Regions from separate parts of the Dyella ginsengisoli genome, predicted to be linked through region 3. Evidence: predicted binding sites of a transcription regulator. Region 3 holds the regulator's gene; each other region holds the start of a gene.
The links. Region 3 encodes FliA, which starts transcription of late flagellar genes. Its sites were predicted from a motif close to TAAAGTTTNNCNNNCNNNGGCCGATAA; they were not measured.
Positions count from the first base shown of each region.

Region 1: ISP17_RS10515 (HD-GYP domain-containing protein) is a predicted target of FliA. The motif match lies at 3,153-3,179, and genes of this name have one in related genera.
Region 2: ISP17_RS07630 (methyl-accepting chemotaxis protein) is a predicted target of FliA. The motif match lies at 2,408-2,434, and genes of this name have one in related genera.

Region 1 covers NZ_JADIKM010000003.1:108,780-115,566, reverse strand. The annotation lists gene ISP17_RS10535 (iron chaperone) at 267-746, opposite strand; gene ISP17_RS10530 (VOC family protein) at 779-1,222, opposite strand; gene ISP17_RS10525 (helix-turn-helix transcriptional regulator) at 1,219-1,668, opposite strand; gene ISP17_RS10520 (hypothetical protein) at 1,819-2,838, opposite strand; gene ISP17_RS10515 (HD-GYP domain-containing protein) at 3,296-4,504, shown strand; gene ISP17_RS10510 (HNH endonuclease) at 4,706-5,593, shown strand; gene ISP17_RS10505 (CocE/NonD family hydrolase) at 5,809-6,787, shown strand, end outside.
Region 2 covers NZ_JADIKM010000002.1:135,689-142,475, reverse strand. The annotation lists gene flgM (flagellar biosynthesis anti-sigma factor FlgM) at 1-274, opposite strand, end outside; gene flgA (flagellar basal body P-ring formation chaperone FlgA) at 369-1,067, opposite strand; gene ISP17_RS07630 (methyl-accepting chemotaxis protein) at 1,067-2,374, opposite strand; gene ISP17_RS07625 (chemotaxis protein) at 2,550-3,467, shown strand; gene flgB (flagellar basal body rod protein FlgB) at 3,716-4,108, shown strand; gene flgC (flagellar basal body rod protein FlgC) at 4,114-4,536, shown strand; gene ISP17_RS07610 (flagellar hook assembly protein FlgD) at 4,554-5,219, shown strand; gene flgE (flagellar hook protein FlgE) at 5,260-6,474, shown strand; gene flgF (flagellar basal-body rod protein FlgF) at 6,484-6,787, shown strand, end outside.
Region 3 covers NZ_JADIKM010000001.1:1,113,738-1,120,524, reverse strand. The annotation lists gene ISP17_RS05045 (chemotaxis protein CheA) at 1-360, opposite strand, end outside; gene ISP17_RS05040 (protein phosphatase CheZ) at 456-1,097, opposite strand; gene ISP17_RS05035 (chemotaxis response regulator CheY) at 1,094-1,501, opposite strand; gene ISP17_RS05030 (RNA polymerase sigma factor FliA) at 1,570-2,304, opposite strand; gene ISP17_RS05025 (MinD/ParA family protein) at 2,306-3,298, opposite strand; gene flhF (flagellar biosynthesis protein FlhF) at 3,295-4,821, opposite strand; gene flhA (flagellar biosynthesis protein FlhA) at 5,012-6,787, opposite strand, start outside.

The DNA.
Region 1 (6,787 bases), on a different contig from region 3:
GCCGGTGCGATCGCCTTCCGTCGAACGCATCGCTGTTGCAGGGGAGCAACCTGTCCGTTGCTCACCTATCCGTCTATGGCACGGGGCGCAGGCTTGCGACCGCGCAGCTTTGGACCGGGTGCATGACGCAGCAGCCGGGACAGCCCCCTTTGGCCGGCGTCTGATTTTGCTCGTCATCCCAGCGCAAGCTGGAGATGCTCTTCAACGGCGCTGGTTTCCTGCTTGCGCAGCAATGACGGGCGAAAAGCCGGCTGTTCGGACCTTCGCTAGCCCGCCGCCCTTGCGACCAGCGCCGCGATGCGCGCCTCGGCGGCGACATCCAGCGCCTTCAGCGCAAAGGCACTCGGCCACATGCTGCCCTCGTCGAGCTTGGCCTTGTCGCTGAAGCCCAGCGTGGCGTAGCGCGTCTTGAACTTCGCCGTGCCCTGGAAGAAGCACACCACCTGGCCTGCCGCGTTGGCATAGGCCGGCATGCCGTACCAGGTTTTCGGCGCCAGTGCCGGCGCGTTCGCCCGGACGATGGCGTGGATGCGCGTGGCCATCGTGCGGTCCGGCTCGGGCATGGCGGCGATCTTCGCCAGCACCTCGCCCTCGCCGTCGTCGGCCTTGGTGCTACGCCGCGAAGCCGCCTTCAGCTCCTGCGCGCGTTCGCGCATCGCAGCCTGCTCCTCGATCGTGAAGCTCGTACCGGACCTGGCGGCCGCGCGTCCGGCCGCCGGCTTCGCCTTGCTCTTCTTTTCAGCCATGGGTTGCTCCCTCAATGCATGCCGATCGCGGCTCAACGCTGTTCCTGCACCCGCAGCAGGTTGCCCGCGGGATCGCGCACGGCGCAGTCGCGCACGCCGTAGGGCTGCATGGTCGGTTCTTCGACAATCTCCGCGCCGCTGGCCTGGATGCGCTCGAAGGCGGCGTCGAGATCGCGCGTGGCCAGCAGCAGGATGGCGTAGGTGCCCTTGGCCATCATCTCGGCAATGGTGCGCTTCTCCTCGTCGGTGACGCCGGGGCTGGCGGCCGGCGGGTACAGCACGATGGACGTGCCGGGCTGCTCGGCCGGGCCGACGGTGATCCAGCGCAGGCCGTGGTAACCCACGTCCTTGCGCACCTCGAAGCCGAGCGTGTCGCGATAGAACGCCAGCGAGGCGTCGGGGTCGGTGTGCGGCAGGAAGCTGGAGTGGATGGTGATGTCCATGGCGTTCGCCTTCGTGGGGGATGGAGCCGTCATGCTAGGTCCGGCTCGGGGGCCGGCGCTTCTCGATTCCTGATCGGTCGCGTCACCTGCCGCGCCACGCACGACGGCATCCCGGCCGTGGCGCCAGCCGCCTCGCGTCGATAAACGCTGGGCGACACCCCGACCAGCTCGGTGAAGCGCGTGCTGAAGGTCCCCAGCGACGCGCAGCCCACCGTGAAGCACACCTCGGTGACGCTGAGGTCGCCACGCCGCAGCAGCGCCATCGCCCGCTCGATGCGCCGTGTCATCAGGTAGCTGTACGGCGACTCGCCGAAGGCGAGCCTGAACTGCCGGCTCAGATGCCCGGACGACATGCCGATGTCGCGCGCCAGCACTTCCACGTTCAACGGCTGCGCATACTCGCGATCGATGCGGTCGCGCACGCGGCGGAGCCGGGCGAGATCGCGCAGCGAATAGTCGGGGGCGGGATGGCGGGGCATCTGCCGATCGTCCCATCCCGCGCCGACAGGCTCAACGGGGTCGCGCTCTTCACCTGCCCATCGGCAATCCACTGCGCCCCCGGCGCCAGGCCCTGACGCGCTGCTTGCGAGGCCCTGCTCTCCAGCGTGGGCCTCGCGACAGGTCACCGGCTAAGGATGGCCATCGCGGCCCTGCTCGTCATCCTTCCGGCCCTTGTCCTTGTCGGATCGGCCCTTGCCCTTGCTGTCCGAGCCGCGCGCTTTCGGTGCCGGTTGCGAACGCGGCGGCTGTTGCTGTCGGACATCCTGCTCCTGCCGAACCCTCTGCTGCTGTTGCTGCTGCACATCCTGCCGCTGCCGGCTGCGCTGCTCCTGCTGCTGACGAACGTCCTGCTCCTGCCGAACCCTCTGCTGCTGTTGCTGCTGATCGTCCTGCCGCTGCCGAGTGCGCTGCTCCTGCTGCTGGCGAACGTCCCGCTCCTGCCGAACCCTCTGCTGCTGTTGCTGCACATCCTGTCGTTGCCGGCTGCGCTGCTCCTGCTGCTGGTCGTCCTGCCGTTGCTGACGGTTACGCGTCTCCTCGCCACGTCGACGCTCCTGGAGAATCTGCCGGCTCACCGACTCGCGCGGCTGGTAGCGATAACTACGCGATTCGATCGCGCGCTGCTGCTCCTGCTGGCGGGGATAACGGCTGCCGGAGTAGCTGCGCTGGTACGTCGGCAGCGGCGCCGGTGCGGGCACGGAGCGACGGTTCCAGCGGTCCCATCCGCTGCGCTGGCGTTCCCAATCGCGGCCCCAGTGCTCACCCCAGCGCGGTGGGGCGTCGGGGCGCCAGCCGCGGAAGTAGGGAGGCGGCTGACGGTAGTAGCGCACGGGAATGCGCAGCACGAACAAAGGCACGTAGGCGGGATAAATCATGTCCCACGGGCCGTTGTACCAGGGACTCGAGTACCAGTTGTCATCCATGTAGACCCAGTACAGGCCGTCGTAGAAGAAGTAGTTCAAATCCATCTGCGGGTCGTAGTAGACCGGGTACCCGGGAATGCGCTGCAGCGTCGGGTAGTTCGAGATCGCGAACCCCAGGCTCACGCCGCGGTTCCCGATGCTGATGCTCATGCTGGTCTGCGCCCACGCCTGGGTGCAGACCACCGGAGAGAGGAATAGCGCCAGGGCAAGAATGACATTACGCATGGTCAGGACTCCCAGTGGATGACCGTTGTCGCTGTCGGCTCACGGTGTTGCCATCGTCCTGTTACACACCTTGCGCCGCAGGCAGCTGGCATGACCGTAGTCCGCTGCCCGGGTCGCCAATTTGCTCACGATCAATCCGCCGCGTGCTCATGCTCCTGGTATTTCGCCGGCGCCGGCCGACTTCACGGAGCAGCACGTTCAATTTCACGGCGGCGCAACGAGACCGCGCCCCGCCGCGGGCCGCTCCGCAGGCGCGCGGGCTGGCTGCCGAAGAGTGCGCCACCGCCCTCATACGCAACCGGATCAATCACGACTCAAGTGTGGTTCGCCTTGGCCGATAACCGAACGCACCGCATGCAACCGGAGGGTTCTTGCGGGGTATCCCACGCAGAAGCGGTCAGTGCCCCCGGACGTATGCGCGGGCGCAGAAATCGACGAGATACGGATTGGCCAGAACATGACCTCGCCGCTTAAGAAAATCCCCGTCGCGCGGGTCGCGCGGGGCATGTACGTGCACAAGATCTGCGGCAACTGGCTGGACCACCCGTTCTGGCGTGGCTCGTTCCTGGTGGAGGACGAAACCACCCTCGCCACGTTGCGGGCACTGGGCAACCAGGAAGTCTGGATCGACACCGACAAGGGCTTGGATCTCCCGTCCTCCCCCATCCGCGCGCCATCCGCGCCGGCGCCGGCGCCCGCCCCGGCCGCTGTCGAGCAGGAACCCGAACCGCCACGCACGGTATTCGGCAATGACGTGGCCCGCGCCGAGGAGCTGCGCGACCGCGCCAAGGCCGCGGCGAAGGCGCTGTTCCATGACGCCCGCATGGGGCGCGCGCTGCAGATGGAGACGGCCGCCAGCATCGTCGACGAGGTGGACGAGGCCATCGCGCGCAATCCCGCGGCCATGCTCAGCGTGCTGCGACTGAAGAACAAGGACGATTACACCTACCTGCATTCGGTCGCCGTCGCCGCGCTGATGATGGCGTTGGGACGCCGGCTCGGTTACGAGGGTGTCGCGCTCAAGGAACTGGGCCTGGCCGGCCTGCTGCACGACATCGGCAAGGTCGGCGTGCCCGATGCAGTGCTCAACAAGCCGGGCAAGCTCAATCCGCTGGAGCTGACCTCGGTGCGCCAGCACCCGCAGATCGGCTGGGACATCCTGCGCCGCGAGGTAGCGGCCGGCCCGGTGGCGCTGGACGTATGCCTGCACCACCACGAGAAGACCGACGGCAGCGGCTATCCGGAAAAACTCGCCGGCAACTCCATCAGCCGCGCCGCCCGCATGGGCGCGATCTGCGACGTGTACGACGCGATCACCTCCGACCGTCCCTACAAGCGCGGCTGGGAACCGGCCGAGGCGATCCGCCGCATGGCCGAGTGGCAGGACGGCCACTTCGACCGCGACATCTTCCACACCTTCGTCAAGCTCATCGGCATCTACCCCACCGGCACCCTGGTGCGGCTCGCCTCCGACCGGCTGGCCGTGGTGCTGGTGCAGGGGGAAGGCAGTTCGCTCAAGCCCGTCGTCCGCCTGATCTGCGCGCTGCCCGACCGCGAACCGCTGGAACCGGAAACGCTGGACCTGCACGAGTCGGACGATCGCATCGTGGAGATCGAAGATCCGGTGGCGTGGGGCATCCATATTCCGCGCGTGCTGCGGGAGTGAGAGCCCGATCACCGCTAGGCTGATAGAGACGCGTCCTTTGCGGCTGCAGCAGCGATCCTCCCTGATACCGCTGTGGTCACGTCTCTCACCTAGCAGCTGAGGTCGAACACGAAAGGAACTCCACAACCGGATCGCTATCCGCATCATGTCGTTCGCCCTGCACTCGGCCTGGTAACCTGGCGCGACGCCCGGGGAGCGTCCATGACGAATGCCGTTTTCACTTCATCCGCAAGCTCGATCTACGACGATCTGATCGAAGAGCGGTACCACTTCCCTCGCACGTATCTGCGACAGGTAGAAGAGGCAGTCGGCGACTGGATCGTCTATTACGAGCCACGGCGAACATCAGGTCCGCACAGTGCCACGGGGCGTCAAGCATATTTCGCTATGGCCCAAGTCGTGGACGTGGTCGCCGATTCGGCTCGCGCCGATCATTTTTACGCGCACATGCGCGAATACGTCGATTTTGAGCACCCGGTACCTTTCCGCGACTCGACCGGCTATCGCGAATCCATGCTTCAGCGCGAGGACACCAGGACCAACAAGGGTGCGTTCGGAAGAGCTGTCCGCTTGATTCCTCGCGAGGAATTCGACGGCATCATCCAGCGCGGCATCAGCACGCGACCGGACCCGTGGGAACTGCCGCTGCAGGCCGTGGCCGAGGAAGCACCGGAATACGTCATCCGCCCTGTCATCGAGACCCTGACCACCAGAAAGGTCCGTGATGCCTCGTTTCGACGTCAGGTGCGCACGGCCTATCGCAACACCTGCGCAGTCACCGGGCTGCGCCTCATCAACGGCGGCGGCCGCCCGGAAGTGCAGGCAGCGCATATCCGACCAGTCGAAGCCAACGGGCCCGATGCCGTACGCAACGGCGTTGCCCTGACTGGCACCGCTCATTGGTTGTTCGATCGTGGACTGATGACCTTCAGCGACGATTTCCGCGTCCTGCTATCCCCGCATGGCATACCAGATGATCTGGACAAACTGGTCCGATCGGACCAGATCCTTGATGTACCCGACGCGCCCGAGCTGCGACCGCACCCAACCTATTTGCGATGGCATCGAGAGAACTGTTTCAAGGCCTGAGGATCGGGCGGGCACGCGGGCACGCGACTGTTAATGCACCAATCCTTGCCTGACATCCGGGCGCTGACTGGCAAGCACTCACGAACTGGTGGCGTTCGCCGCAAGAACCCGCGCATGCCGCACTCCGCCTTGCCAAACCCGCCCTGCCGTTTTCATAGTGACGATTGCGCAGCCCTGCCGGGCCGCTGCCGTTTTCCACCCAGAGGACCCCACCCATGAAGCAAGCTGCCCTGGCTTCGGCGATCGTCTCGCTGATCTGCCTCGCCTCCGCCACCGCATTCGCTGCACCGCCTATGGGCCAGCAGGCGGCGCAGGTCACTCCCGACATGATCCAGACCGGCTCGGACATCCCGGCCAAATGGGTGCAACCGCAGGGCAACTTCGACTACGTCAAGCGCGAGGTGATGATCCCCATGCGCGACGGCGTGAAGCTGCACACGGTGATCATGATCCCGAAGGGCGCGCACGACCTGCCGATGCTGCTCGAACGCACGCCGTACAACGCCAGCGGCATGATGCCCGGCAACAGCCCGAAGATGGCCGACGCGGTGTGGTCCGGCGACAAGGATTGGGCCGACGGCAGCTACATCCTGGTGGCGCAGGACGTCCGCGGAAAATACGGCTCGCAGGGCAAATACATCATGACGCGCCCGCCGATGGGCCCGCTCAACCCCACCAAGACCGACGACACCACCGACGCCTGGGACACCATCGACTGGCTGGTGAAGAACATCACCGAGTCCAACCACAACGTCGGCATGATCGGCTCGTCCTACGACGGCTGGACGGTGGCGATGGCCCTGCTCCATCCGCATCCGGCGCTCAAGGTGGCCGCGCCGGAGAGCCCGATGATCGACGGCTGGATGGGTGACGACTGGTACCACTACGGCGCGCTGCGCCAGGTCAACCTGGACTACTTCACCGGCCAGATGACCAAGCCCGGCGAAGGCCAGGAAGTGCCGCGCAGCAACTACGACGACTACTCCAACTTCCTCGACGCCGGCTCGCCCGGCGCCTACGCCGAGGCGCACGGCTTCAAGCAGCTGCCGTGGTGGAAGCGCTTCGCCGCGCATCCCGCGTACGACGCGTTCTGGCAGCTGCAGGCGCTGGACAAGCTGCTCGTGGCGCATCCCTCCAGCGTGCCCACCATGTGGCTGCAAGGCCTGTGGGACCAAGAGGACATCTACGGCGCCG
Region 2 (6,787 bases), on a different contig from region 3:
CGGCGATGCGCTCCGGGTTCACCTGGTAGGTGCCGGCGGCCAGCGCCTGGCGCACGCGCTCCACCTTGGCGGTGTCGATCGGCGAGGAATCGCCGGCGCGCGAGGCTTCCTGCAGAGCGCGGGCCGAGTCGGTCAGGTTGACCTTGTCGGCGGACACCGCGCCGCCCGGCTCGGTGCCGGCAGCGGCGGCCGTCGCCTGCGACGGCGCGTTGCCCTGGCTGCTGTTCGCCTGCGGAAGCTTGGGCAGGCCGTTGTTGGAAATGGTCGTGTTCATGGGTCCGTTCTCTGGTCGGTTTAGGCCCTGTGCCCCTGTCATCGGCGGCGCTGGCAGGAACTTTAGGGTCGATCGATCCGTTCTTTCGATTCGTTCAGGGTAATGCCAGCACCACCCCGGGCGCGTTCACCATGGCATCCACCACGCGGCCCGAGACCTCGTTGCGCACCCGCAGGCGCGCGCCGTTGTCGCCGCTGCCCAGCGCGATGCCGCTGGCGCGCACCTCGATGCCGTCCAGCTGGGCCACCAGTTGCACGCGGTCGCCGGCCCGCACCATCTCGCGGCCGCCCAGCGCCGAAGGCGTCAGCACGCTGCCGGGGCCGAGCGGCCGGGCCAGCGTGCGGCCGGCGGCCTGCTGCAAGTCATCGACATAGCCGTAGCCCAGCCGGGTGATGTCGCGCGACTCGCTGTGCACGTCGCCGGCGGCAATGCCGTCGCCGCGCAGCAGCGGGCGCGTGGTGACCAGCACATCGCGGAAGATCCTGAGGCTGACTGGCACGTGCACGGTCCAGCCCGCGCCGGCCGTGCAGCGCACCTGCACGCTCATGCGCGGGCGTGGCGGCAGGTTCGGCGGCAGGCTGGCCGTCATGGCGCTGCGGCAGTCGGCCAGGTCGAGGCGCGCATCCACCGGTGTGGCGCTGGCCTCGACCCGGTTGCCGGGCAGGCTGTACTGCGCCACCAGCCACTGCCGGGCGAACGCACTGATCGGCTCGTCGCCGGCGCGCGCGGGCATGGCCGCGGCGACGCCGCCGATACCCAGCAGGCAGCCCAGCAGGGCGGCGGCGCGCGGCATCAGCTCTCGGCCGCCAGCAGCTGCGCGAGCTGGCTCACCAGCGCCTCGCGCTCGGATTCGAGTTCGCCGGCCAGCGCGCCGGCTTCGGCTTTCTTGCCTTCGCACAGCAGGCCGACAAAGGCGTTGCCGCGCTCGCCCAGCCGGGTGCAGCTCGCCTGCATGCCGGACACCGCCGGATGGCCGGGGTGCTGGGCGAGCAGCCGCGCCAGCGCGCGCTGCAGCGCGCTGGTGTCGAACCAGCGGCGGTCCAGTGCGGCCGGCTCGGCCAGCGCCAGTTCCATCGCCTGGCGCATGCCCTGGGCCGACTCGCGCACGGTGAGGCTGAGGCTGGCCGGATCCTTGCCGCTGAGGCTTTCCAGCCACTCCAGCCCGAGCCGCTGCGAGAGCAGGGCGGAGCGGGCCAGTACTTCGGCCTGTCGGCGCGCCTCGGTGCCGCGGCGCTGCAAGGCGCCCAGCGTGGCCTGCGTGCCGGTGGCGCGCACGTGCTGGGCATCGTGGTTCTGGCGCAGCGTGCCGATGCGCTCGCGCGCCAGCTGCAGCGCGGTGGCGCCCTGTTGCAGCGAGGCGTCGGCCTGGCCGATGCCCTGCTGCGCGCGTTCCAGCCGCAGCATGCCCTGGCGCACGTCGCCGTCGAGCTGCAGCGAGAATTCGCCGATCGAGCCGGTGACGGTTTCGATCTCGGTGGTGGCGAGGGTGGTCTTTTCGGCGAGCTGCTTCACCTCGTCGGCGACCACCGCGAAGCCGCGGCCGGCCTCGCCGGCGCGGGCGGCCTCGATCGCCGCGTTTAGCGCGACCAGGTTGGTCTGGTGGGCGATCTCCTGCACCACGCCGGTGAGCTTGCGGATCTGCGCGACCTGTTCGGCCAGCTTGTTCTGGTTGCGGTTCATCGCAGCCATCGCGCTGCGCAGCAAGCGCAGCTGGCCATCGAGCTCGCTGACATTGCCGGCGCCGGCGTGGCTGGCCTGGTCGGCGTTGTCCAGGCTGGCGGCGACCTGCTGCAGGCCCGTCGAGATCCCGGCGCTGCCGTCCGTCAAACGCCCGACGCTGTCGCGGCATTCGCGGGCGGAGTCTTCCAGGGATTTCTGTTCGTGCGCGAGCTGCTGGGCGGCACCGAGCAGCAGGCTCTGCTGTTCGATGGTCTGCAGCGCGACGGCCGCGGGCGGACGTCCGGCCGCCAGCTTCAGCAGCGGCGCCAGCGCCAGCGCCAGCCGGGGATGCTGATCACCGAGCCGGGCGAGTTGTGCCTCGTCGCCGACGGCGGCGGCCTGGGCGAAGGCGGCCAGATGCTGGCTGCGGATGAAGCTCATGGACGGACGTTTCCTTTTCAGGTGGCAAGCGGGGGATCGACCGCCGGCGACGGAACTTGAGCAAGCAAGGCACATGCCATGGCGCCGTGCCGCGTCCGCTCAAGCCGCGCCGGCCACCGCCGATAGCCGCTGATCCACCGCGCGTGCGGTGCAGCTTGCGAAAGGGAAACCCGGCATGAGCGGTGCGTTGTTGGAGAGCGTGGAGCGGCACACCCGGCTGGCGGGCCACAACCGCGTGGCGATGCTGCTGTTCCGGCTGGGCGATGCGCAGCTGTTCGGCATCAACGTGTTCAAGGTGCGCGAGGTGCTGCGCCGGCCGCCGCTGGAACGCATGCCCGGCGCGCACGAGCTGATCGCCGGCAGCTGCGACTACCGCGGCCAGACCATCGCGGTGATCGACCTGGCCGCCGCGCTGGGTTATCCGCCGCTGAAGGACGTCGCCTCGGCGCACCTGCTGGTGACCGAGTTCAGTCGCACCGTGCAGGGCTTCCTGGTGGCCGACCTCAAGCACATGGTGCATTGCGACGGCAGCGCGCTGGTGACGCCGGAGCCGGCGCTGGGCTTCGGTACGCGGGTCAACGCGATCACCCGCGTGGACGGCGCGCTGGTCGCGGTGGTGGACGTGGAACACGTGCTGGCCAGCATCCACGGCGTGCCGGGCGAGCTGTCCGCGCACATGCAGCGGGCCGTGGACGGCCACGCCATGCACCCGCGCCGCGTGCTGGTGGCCGACGATTCGCTGGTGGCGCGGCGCCAGATCGAAGGCGTGTTCCGCCAGATGAACATCGAATGCGTGATGGTGGAAGACGGCGTGCGTGCACTGGAGAAGCTCCAGGAGCTGGCGGGAGTGGAGCCGGCCGAGCGGGTGCATCTGGTGGTGTCGGACATCGAGATGCCGCAGATGGACGGCTACGCGCTGACCCGCGCGATCCGCGAGACGCCCGCCCTGCGCGGACTCAAGGTCGTGCTGCACAGCTCGATCAGCGGCATGTTCAACGAGGCGATGGTGAAGGAGGTCGCCGCCGACCGCTTCATCGCCAAGTTCCAGCCGGACCTGCTGGCGCAGGCGGTGCTGGATCTGTTGCCGGGGTGAGATGACCCAGGGCCGCTGCAAGGGCGCGGCCCTGTAGGACCGCACCTCGCCCTGTAGCGGCATCCGTCACTCACCCGGTGGCCTCCTGCCCGCGGCGAGGCGGTCGGGCGCTGCGTCGGTTTTCCGACTTCGCCCCCGCAGCGTGAATCCGGCGCCGGGTGCAAACCCAGCTCCTGCAACGCTTTTCGCCCCGTGGCACGCGAATTGCCTCAAGCCCCCTGCGGTCCGATACCGCGCGGAGGCAAGCCATGAGTGCACCCATCGACAACCTGTTCGGCATCCACACCCAGGCGCTGGGTCTGTGGCAGCGCCGCAGTGAAGTGCTGGCCGGCAACCTGGCCAATGCCGACACGCCCGGCTATCAGGCGCGCGACGTGGATTTTCGCAGTGCGCTGATGCAGGCCAGCGGCCAGTCCGAAGGGCTGGCACTGAGCACGCCCACCGCCGGCCAGGTCGATCCGTCCGCGCAGGCGGCCGACAAGCTGATGTGGCGCAACCCCACCCAGCCCAGCATGGACGGCAACACCGTCGACGAGCAGGTCGAGCAGGCCAACTTCGCCGCCAACGGCGTGCACTACCAGGCCAGCCTGGCCTTCATCACCGCGCAGATCCGCATGCTGCGCACCGCGATCACCGGGTAATCGCCATGTCGATGTTCAAGATCTTCGATACCGCCGGCTCCGGCATGGCCGCGCAATCGCTGCGGCTCAACACCGTGGCCAGCAACCTCGCCAACGCCGAGAGCGTGTCGAGCACCCAGCAGGGCGCCTATCGCGCGAAGGAGCCGCTGTTCGCCGCGGTCAAGCAGCGCGTGGAAGGCGCGATGGCCGACGCCGGCACGGTCGGCGTGAAAGTCGATGGCGTCACCGAGAGCCAGGCGGCGATCCCCAGCCGCTACGAGCCCGGCAACCCGATGGCGGATGCCAACGGCTACGTCTACGGCAGCAACGTCAATCCCGTCGACGAGCTGGTCAACATGATTTCCGCCTCGCGTTCGTACCAGAACAACGTCGAGGTGATGAATACCACCAAGCAGTTGATGGTGAAAACCCTCGACCTCGGCAAGTAGTCCGAAGGAGCGCACGCATGACCATCAACACCATCGGCAACGCCAGTACGGGCAGCACCGCCAGCCAGGTCACCACCGCGGCCAAGGCCGGCGGCATGACGCAGAGCGATTTCCTCAAGCTGATGACTGCCCAGCTGCAGGCGCAGGACCCCACCAACCCGGTGGACAACAACCAGTTCGTCTCGCAGATGGCGCAGTTCAGCCAGCTGCAGTCCACGCAGGATCTGCTGGGCTCGGTGAAGACGCTCAACAGCACCGTGAACGGCGCGTTGCAGACCTCGCAGGTTCTCGGCTCGTCCAACCTGGTGAACCGCGAGGTGGTGGTGCCGTCGTCCACGGTCAACTACGCCGGTGCCACCGTCAACGGCGCGGCCAACGTCACCGTGCCGGGCGACCTCACGGTGAACATCATCGACGGCGGCGGCAACGTGGTGCGCACGATGACCGTGCCGGCCCCGAGTTCCGGCCTTACCCAGTTCAGCTGGGATGGCAAGGACGATGCCGGCAACGCCCTGCCGCAGGGCACTTATTCGATGGCCGCCAGCAACGCGGGCAGCCCGTTCGATACCTATGTCGCCGGCAAGGTGACCGCCGTGGGCTACGGCGGCAGCGACGTGGGCACCTACCTCCAGGTGGCTGGCGTGGGCGGCGTCGCGCTCAGCCAGGTGGCCCAGATCCTCTGACGCACGCGTTGCATCCATTCACTGATTCGAGGAACACATCATGGCTCTGAACACCGCGCTCACCGGCATCAACGCCGCGCAGTCCGACCTCAACGTCATCGCCAACAACATCGCCAATGCCAACACCACCGGCTTCAAGGGCTCGCGCGCCGAGTTCGCCGACGTGTTCGCGGTGACCGGCCTCAACCTCAACTCCACCGCCACCGGCAGCGGCGCGCGCCTGCAGGACGTGGCGCAGCAGTTCGCCCAGGGCGACATCGAGACCACCAACAACTCGCTGGACCTGGCGATCAGCGGCAACGGCTTCTTCGTGGTCAACGACGGCAGCGGCGTGCAGTACACCCGCGCCGGCGACTTCAAGAAGAGCGCGGACGACTACGTGCAGACCAACAACGGCGCACGCCTGCAGATCTATCCGCCCAACGGCCTGGGCGGCTTCGACACCAGCACGCTGACCGATCTCAAGCTGGTGTCCTCGCAGAGCAACGCCACCGCGACCTCGCTGATCACCATGAACTCCAACCTGCCGGCCAGCGCCACCGTGCCGGCGACGGCCTTCAGCACCACCGATGCCACCTCGTTCAACGCCGCCACGCCGGTGACCGTGTACGACTCGCAGGGCGGCTCGCACCAGGCCACCGTGTACTACGTGAAGACCGCCACCAACGCGTGGGACGCACATCTGTACGTGGACGGCAACAACGCCGGCACCCAGGCGCTCACCTTCGATACCAGCGGCAACCTGGCCACGCCGGTGGGCGGCAACCTCACGTTCACCCCGGTCAACCTGGCCAACGGTTCCAACCCGCTGGCGCTGTCGGTGAACGTGACCAACACCACCCAGTTCGGGACCGACTACTCGGCCGGCGCGATCAACCAGAACGGCTTCGAGGCCGGCACGTTGTCGAACATCGACATCGATTCCAAGGGCGTGGTGACGGCGTACTACTCGAACAACCAGAGCACCCAGCTCGGCCAGATCGCGATCGCCAACTTCTCCAACGTGCAGGGCCTGCGCCAGGTCGGCGAAACCACCTGGGCGGCCAGCGGCGACTCCGGCTCGGCGGTGATGGGCGCGGGCGGCACCGGCACCTTCGGCGACCTGCAATCGGGTGCGCTGGAGTCGTCCAACACGTCCGACACCACCGCGCAGCTGGTCAACATGATCAAGGCGCAGCGCAACTACCAGGCCAACGCGCAGGTGCTCACCACCGACAACACGCTGGCCACCGCACTGTTCAACGCGGTCCGGTAATCGATCGCCATGGACCGTTCCCTCTACGTGGCAATGACCGGGGCGACGCAGGTGATGCGCGCCCAGGAAGCCGTGAGCCACAACCTGGCCAATGCCTCCACGGTGGGCTTCAAGAGCGAGCTGAGCGCGTTCCAGAGCCTGCCGGTGCTGGGGCAGGGCGAGGCCACGCGCATCAACGCGGTGGCCCGCGGCATCGGCGCGGACACCACGCAGGGATCGGTCACCAGCACCGGGCGCTCGCTCGATGTGGCGGTGCAGGGCAGCGGCTGGATCGCGGTGCAGGCGCCGGACGGTTCGGAAGGCTATACGCGCG
Region 3 (6,787 bases):
CAGCAGCGCCGGCGGCGGCATCGCCATGGCGTCGTTGGCGGCCAGCGCGGCCATCATCGACTGCAGCAGGTCGAGCGCTTCGAGCAGCGCGTCCATCCGCGCCGGGTCGATCAGCAGGCTGCCGTTGCGCGCCTCGTTGAGCAGGTCCTCGGCGTGATGGCACAGCTGCACCATCGGGTCCACGTTGAGGAAGCCGGCGCCGCCCTTCACCGTGTGGAAGGCGCGGAACACGGCGTTGAGCAGCTCGGCGTCCTGCGGCGCGGCCTCCAGGCCCACCAGCTGCTCGCCGAGGCGCTCGACCAGCTCGCCGGCCTCGACCAGGAAGTCGTCGCGCAGTTCGGCGTCGAAGGAGGGATCCATCTAGCGGTTTCCGGCAGGCAGCACGACGCCCGCCGCATGACGGCAGGCGTGGGAGAGGCGACGCAGCGTCGGCGCGATCACCGTCATGCGCGGGCTCAGAATCCGAACTCGCTCAGCAGGCGATCGGCCTCGTCCTGGCTGTTGATCTTTTCCACCGCCTCGACCGGCTCGCGGCCGGAGAGCGCGCCGGTGAGGCGCACCAGTTCGAGCATGGACGACTCCACCGAGCCGATGAAGGCGACCACCTTCTTGATGCGCTGGCCGGAGAGGTCCTGCCAGGACTGCGCCATCACCATGTCGTTGAGGCCGGCGTTGCAGCTCTGCGCGAAGGCGCTGGCCTGCTGCGCCAGCGCGCAGACGGCGTCGCTGCCGGCGGGATCCGTGGCGAGGATGGTCGCGGCGTTGTGCGCCAGCGCCTCGGCCTCCGGGCGGGTGCGTTCGGCGAAATCCAGCGTGCGGTGCGCGGCCTGCGAGCTCATCTCCAGCACGTCCTGCAGGTGCTTGCGCGCGTCGGTGACGCTGTCCGGATAGCCGTCCTGCACCAGCTCGCCGCCGAGGCGACGCACGGCGTCGTGCAGGTCGCGGGCCAGCAGGCCGAGCGCGCGGAACAGCTTCTGCTCGCGCTGGCGCACGATGGAATCGAGCGCCTGCTCGAAGGCCGGGCCATCAGGGCTGTTGAGCAGCTCGTGCAGCTCGTTGGGCAGCGCGTCGGGGGTGAGGGTGAGTTGGGCGCTCATGCGGAAGCTCCTGCCGCGGCGAGCCGCTCGAAGATCTTGGTGAGTTTTTCCTGCAGCGTGGCGGCGGTGAACGGCTTGACGATGTAGCCGTTCACGCCGGCCTGGGCGGCGGCGATGATCTGGTCGCGGTTGTTCTCGGCGGTGACCATCAGCACCGGCAGCCCCTTCAGCGAGGCCTCGGCGCGGATCGCGCGCAGCAGGTCGATGCCGGTCATGTTGGGCATGTTCCAGTCGGTCACGACCATGTCGAACGGCTGGCTCTTGAGCATCACCAGCGCGTTCTCGCCGTCGTCGGCCTCCTGGATCAGCTGGCCGGAGAAACCCAGCTCCACGAGCAGGTTCCGCACGATGCGGCGCATGGTGGAAAAGTCGTCCACCACCAGGATCTTCATGTTCTTGTTCAAGCCCGTCTCCACTTGCACGATGGGTCGCCGTGCGCCAGCCCGTAGGTAAGTTGTGTTGCCCGCGTTGCTCAGTCGTCGTCGCGCCAGCCGGTCATGCGCGCGCGCAGCCGGATGATCGCCTGGCCGTGGATCTGGCAGACCCGCGACTCGGTGACGCCGAGCACCGCGCCAATCTCTTTGAGGTTCAGTTCCTGCTCGTAGTACAGCGACATCACCAGCTGCTCGCGCTCGGGCAGCGTGGTGATCGCATCGATCAGCGCCTGGCGCATGCCGGTCTGCTCGATGTCCTCGGCGGGAGTGAGCGTGCTCGAATCGGCCACGTCCATTGCCGGGCTGCCGTCGCCGTCGTCCGGCGCCGTGAGGCTCAGCAATCGGGAGCTGGCCGCATCGGCCAGCACCTGGTGGTATTCATCGGCCGTCAGCCCCAGCCGTTTCATCACCTCCGCGTCGTCGGCATCCGCACCGGTCTCCACCTCGATCTGGCGCACCACCTCGGCTACTTCGCGCGCCTTGCGATGCACCGAGCGCGGCGTCCAGTCGGTCTTGCGCAACTCGTCGAGCATGGCGCCACGGATGCGGATGCCGGCGTACGTCTCGAAGCTGGCCGAACGATCGGTGGCGTAGTTACGCGACGCCTCCAGCAGCCCGATCATGCCGGACTGGATCAGATCGCCCACGTCGACGCTGGGCGGCAGCCGCCCCATCAGGTGATAGGCGATGCGCCGCACCAGCGGCGCATGCGTCTTCACCAGTTCGTCGGCGCTTTGCCGTTGAAGTTGCAGGTATTCGGTTGCCACGCTCATCTCACCACCCCGTCGCCGGTGCAGCCTGACCACTGAAAAATGCGATGCGGTCGAGACCCGGGCGATCGGGTTCTGCCCATGTAACGGCCGCACCGGCCAATTGCTTGAATGCCTGCGCCGAACGGCTGCCCGGCGCCACATCCACCACCGCGTTCTGGCGGCGGATGGCCTGGCGCAGGCGCTCGTCCTGCGGCACCCAGCCCATGAAATCGAGCATCACGTCGAGGAAGCGGTCGGTGACCCGCGCCAGCTTCTGGTGCAGCGCCTTGGCCTCGCCGAGGTTGCGCACCATGTTCGCCACCATGTGCAGGCGCTTCACGCCGAAGTCGCGGCTGAGCACCTTGGCCATGGCGTAGGCGTCGGTGATGGAGGCGGGCTCGTCGCACACCACCAGCACCACGTCGTCGGCCGCGGCGGCGAACATCGCCACCGAGTCGGAGATGCCGGCGGCGGTATCCACCAGCAGGAAGTCGGGCACCTGGGGCAGCTCGTCGAAGGCGCGGATCACCGCGGCCTGCTCGCCGGAGCCCAGCTGCGCCAGCCGGCGCGCGCCGGAGCCGGCGGGAATCACCTTCAGCCCGTGCGGCGCCTCCAGCACCAGGTCGGACAGGCCACACAGGCCGTCGAGCATGTGGCCCAGGTGACGCGAGGGCGCCAGGCCGAGCAGCACGTCGACGTTGGCCAGGCCCATGTCGGCATCCAGCAGCATCGTCTCGTGGCCCATCATGGCCAGCGTCATGCCCAGGTTCACCGCCACCGTGGTCTTGCCTACGCCGCCCTTGCCGCCGCACACCGCGATGGTGCGGCAGCGCTGGCGCGTGGGGCGCCGGTCGAGGTTGGCCGCCTGCGTCGGCGCGTGGTGGACGACGGGTGGCGCGGCCATCTCGGTGAGCGACGAAACCATCTGCTTGAGTCCCCAGGCCTGATTCTTGATGAAGGCGCGCTCTTCCAGCGTGCCGGCGGAAAACGATGCGGGCGACAGCACGGCGCTCATGCGCTGGCCACCGCGAAACCGAAGCGCTCGGCCAGCGCGCTGTCGTCCAGCGTGGGGGCCGTGGCGGCGGATGTCTTGAGTACGTGGGCGGCGCGCAGCACCAGCACGCGGGCGTCGGCCACGGCGAGGTCTTCGGGCACGCGCTGGCCGTCGGTGGTGTAGTCCAGCGGCAGCTTGTGGCGGATCAGCACCGACAGCGCGCCGCCGAGGCTGGGCGCTTCGTCGAGCTTGGTGAACAGCACGCTGGCCGGAGCCAGCGGCATGTACGCGCGCACCGATTCCTCCAGCGACTGCGCCTGCGCGTTGGCGGCCAGCACCAGCGAGATGCGCAGCGCGATGCCGTCGCTATGGGCGACCTCGTTGAGCACGTCCATCTGCTGCTCCAGCCGCGGATCGGAGCCGGACACGCCGGCGGTGTCGATCAGCACGGTGTGCTTGCCCTTGAGCATCTCCAGCACCTGGCGCAGGCTCGCCGCGTCGTCGGCCGGGTACACGCGCACGCCGAGCAGGCGGCCGTAGTGCTCCAGCTGCGCGGCGGCGCCGATGCGGTAGTTGTCGGTGCTGACCAGCGCCACGTTGGCGGCGCCGTGGCGCACCACCGCCCTGGCCGCCAGTTTTGCGATGGTGGTGGTCTTGCCCACGCCGGTGGGGCCGACCAGCGCGATCATGCCGCCGTCGCTGTCGCCGCGGCCGCTGATGGCCACATTGCGGCTGAGCATGCCCAGCGGCAGGTAGCGCGCCTGCTCGGGACTGATCTGCTCGGGCAGGTCGTCGGCGAGCTGGCGGGCGACGTCAGCGTCGATGCCCAGCCGGGTGAATTCGCGCAGCACGCGGGCACGCAGCGGATGGCGGCGCTCCATGTCGTTCCAGGCCAGGCTGGACAGCTGCATCTCCAGCATCTCGCGCAGGCTGCCGAGCTCGGCGCGCATGCGCGCGGTGTCCTGCATGGCGCGTTCCACCGCCGGATGCATCGGCACCGGTTCCTCGGCAGCAGCGCGGGCGACGGCGGCCGGCGCGATCGCGGGGGCACTTGTGGTGGGGGTCGTGTTCGGTGCGGCCGGCGCGGTGCGCGCCGCAGCCGCCGGCGGCGTGGCGCGTGGGGCGACCGGCGCCTCGGCGCGAACCACCGGTGCGACCGGCGCACGCGTCGGCGCGGGACGGGCGACGGTCGGCGGCACGGCGGACTCGATGCGCGCGGCGGCCACCGGCACCTCCGGCACCTCCGGCACGGACGGCGCGGCCGCAGCGCTGGCGGTCTGTCGACGCCACAGGCGCGGCGACGGGGATTCCTCCACCGCCGGCGTCGATGCCTTGCCGGCCGGCGCCGGCGCTTCGTCACCGGCCGGCACGCCGTGGCGGGCGGCCTCGCGTACCAGGGCCTCGTCGTAGTCGAGCGCGGCGATGATCTCGATGCCCTCGGCCAGGCGGCGGGTGGAGAGGATCACCGCATCCGGGCCCTGCTCCTCGCGCACCAGCTTCATGGCCTGGCGCATGTCCGATGCGACGAAACGTTTGATCTTCATGCGTGCTTGCTCCGCAGCGAATGGCGGGAAACCGGGGACGAGGCGCGCGGTGCGGTGCGGCGGACGGAGTCGGCGGCGAACACCACGATGCCGGCGGGATGACGCGCCACGCGCTGCCAGCTCGGCGCCGTTGGCATGGCCGCTGGGCGGCTCGACTCTCGCTTCTCACTTCTCATCACGCACTCCTCGCTCAGCGTCCCAGTGCCTGCACCAGCCGCACCCGGCGGTTGTCGGGCACCTCGTTGTAAGCGAGTACGTGCAGGTTCTGTGCCACGTGGCGGGTGAAGCGCGCGAGCCAGGTGCGCAGCTGCGGCGCGACCAGCAATACCGCCGGTTCGCCGCTCATTTCCTGCTTGCGCGCGGCCTCGGCCACGCCCTGCTGCAGGCGGTCGGCCAGCCCCGGCTCCACCGCCGCACCGGTGCCGCCGTTGCCGGTGAGCGAGCTCATCAGGATCTGCTCCAGCTCCGGCGCCAGCGTGATGACGGGCACCTCGGTGCCCAGCCCGATGATCTCCTGCACGATCTGCCGGCCGAGCGTGACGCGCACCGCGGCGGTGAGCACGCCGGGATCCTGACTCTGGCTGGCGTGCTCCGCCAACGATTCGACGATCGAGCGCATGTTGCGGATCGGCACCCGCTCGGCCAGCAGGTTCTGCAGCACCTTGACCACCGTGCCCAGCGCCAGGCGCTTGGGCACCAGGTCTTCCACCAGCTTGGGCGCGGTCTGCGAGAGGCGGTCCAGCAGCTGCTGCACGTCCTGGTGGCTGAGCAGCTCGTGCGCGTGGCTGCCCAGGATGTGCGACAGGTGCGTGGCGATCACCGTGGCCGGATCGACCACCGTGTAGCCAAGACTTTGCGCGTTGTCGCGCTGGCCCTGCTCGATCCACACCGCCTCCAGCCCGAACGCCGGATCGCGCGTGGGGATGCCCGGCACCGGGCCGTGCACGTGGCCGGGATTGATCGCCAGCAGGCGATCGGTGTGCACCTCGGCCTCGCCCATCGGCACGCCCATCAGGGTGATGCGGTAGGTGTTGGGTCCCAGATCCAGGTTGTCGCGAATGTGTACCGCCGGCACCAGGAAGCCCAGCTCCTGCGACAGCTTGCGGCGCACCGACTTGATCCGCCCCATCAGTTCGCCACCCTGGTGGGTGTCGACCAGCGGAATCAGCCGGTAGCCCACTTCCAGGCCCAGCGGATCGACGCTGGCCACGTCCTCCCAGCCCAGCTCCAGCCGCTCGGTCGGTGCCGCCGGTGGCGGCACTTCGGCGGCCTTCTGCGCCACGCGCGCGGCGGTGTCGCGCTCGCGCTTGATCATCAGCCATGCCGCGCCGCCGCAGGTGGAACCGAGCAGCAGGAAGGCGATGTTCGGCATGCCCGGGATCATCCCCATCACGCCCAGCACCGCACCGGCCACGGCGAGCGCACGCGGCTGGCCGAAGATCTGCGAGACCAGCTGCTTGCCCATGTCCTGCGACTTGGACACGCGGGTGACGATCACCGCCGCGGCGATCGACAGCATCAGCGAGGGCACCTGCGCCACCAGGCCGTCGCCGATGGTGAGCAGGGTGTAGGTCTTGGCCGCTTCCGACGCGGACAGGCCGTGCTGCAACACGCCGACGAAGAAGCCGCCGACGATGTTGATCATCAGGATCAGGATGCCGGCGGTGGCGTCGCCGCGGACGAACTTCGAGGCACCGTCCATCGAACCGTAGAAGTCCGCTTCCTCGCGCACTTCCTGGCGGCGCTCGCGCGCCTGCTCCTGCGTGAGCAGGCCGGCGTTGAGGTCGGCGTCGATCGCCATCTGCTTGCCGGGCATCGCATCCAACGTGAAGCGCGCGGTGACTTCCGACACGCGGGTGGCGCCCTTGGTGACCACCACGAAGTTGATGATGGTGAGGATCGCGAACACCACCAGGCCCACCGCGAAGTTGCCGCCGATGACGAACTCGCCGAACGCCTCGATCAC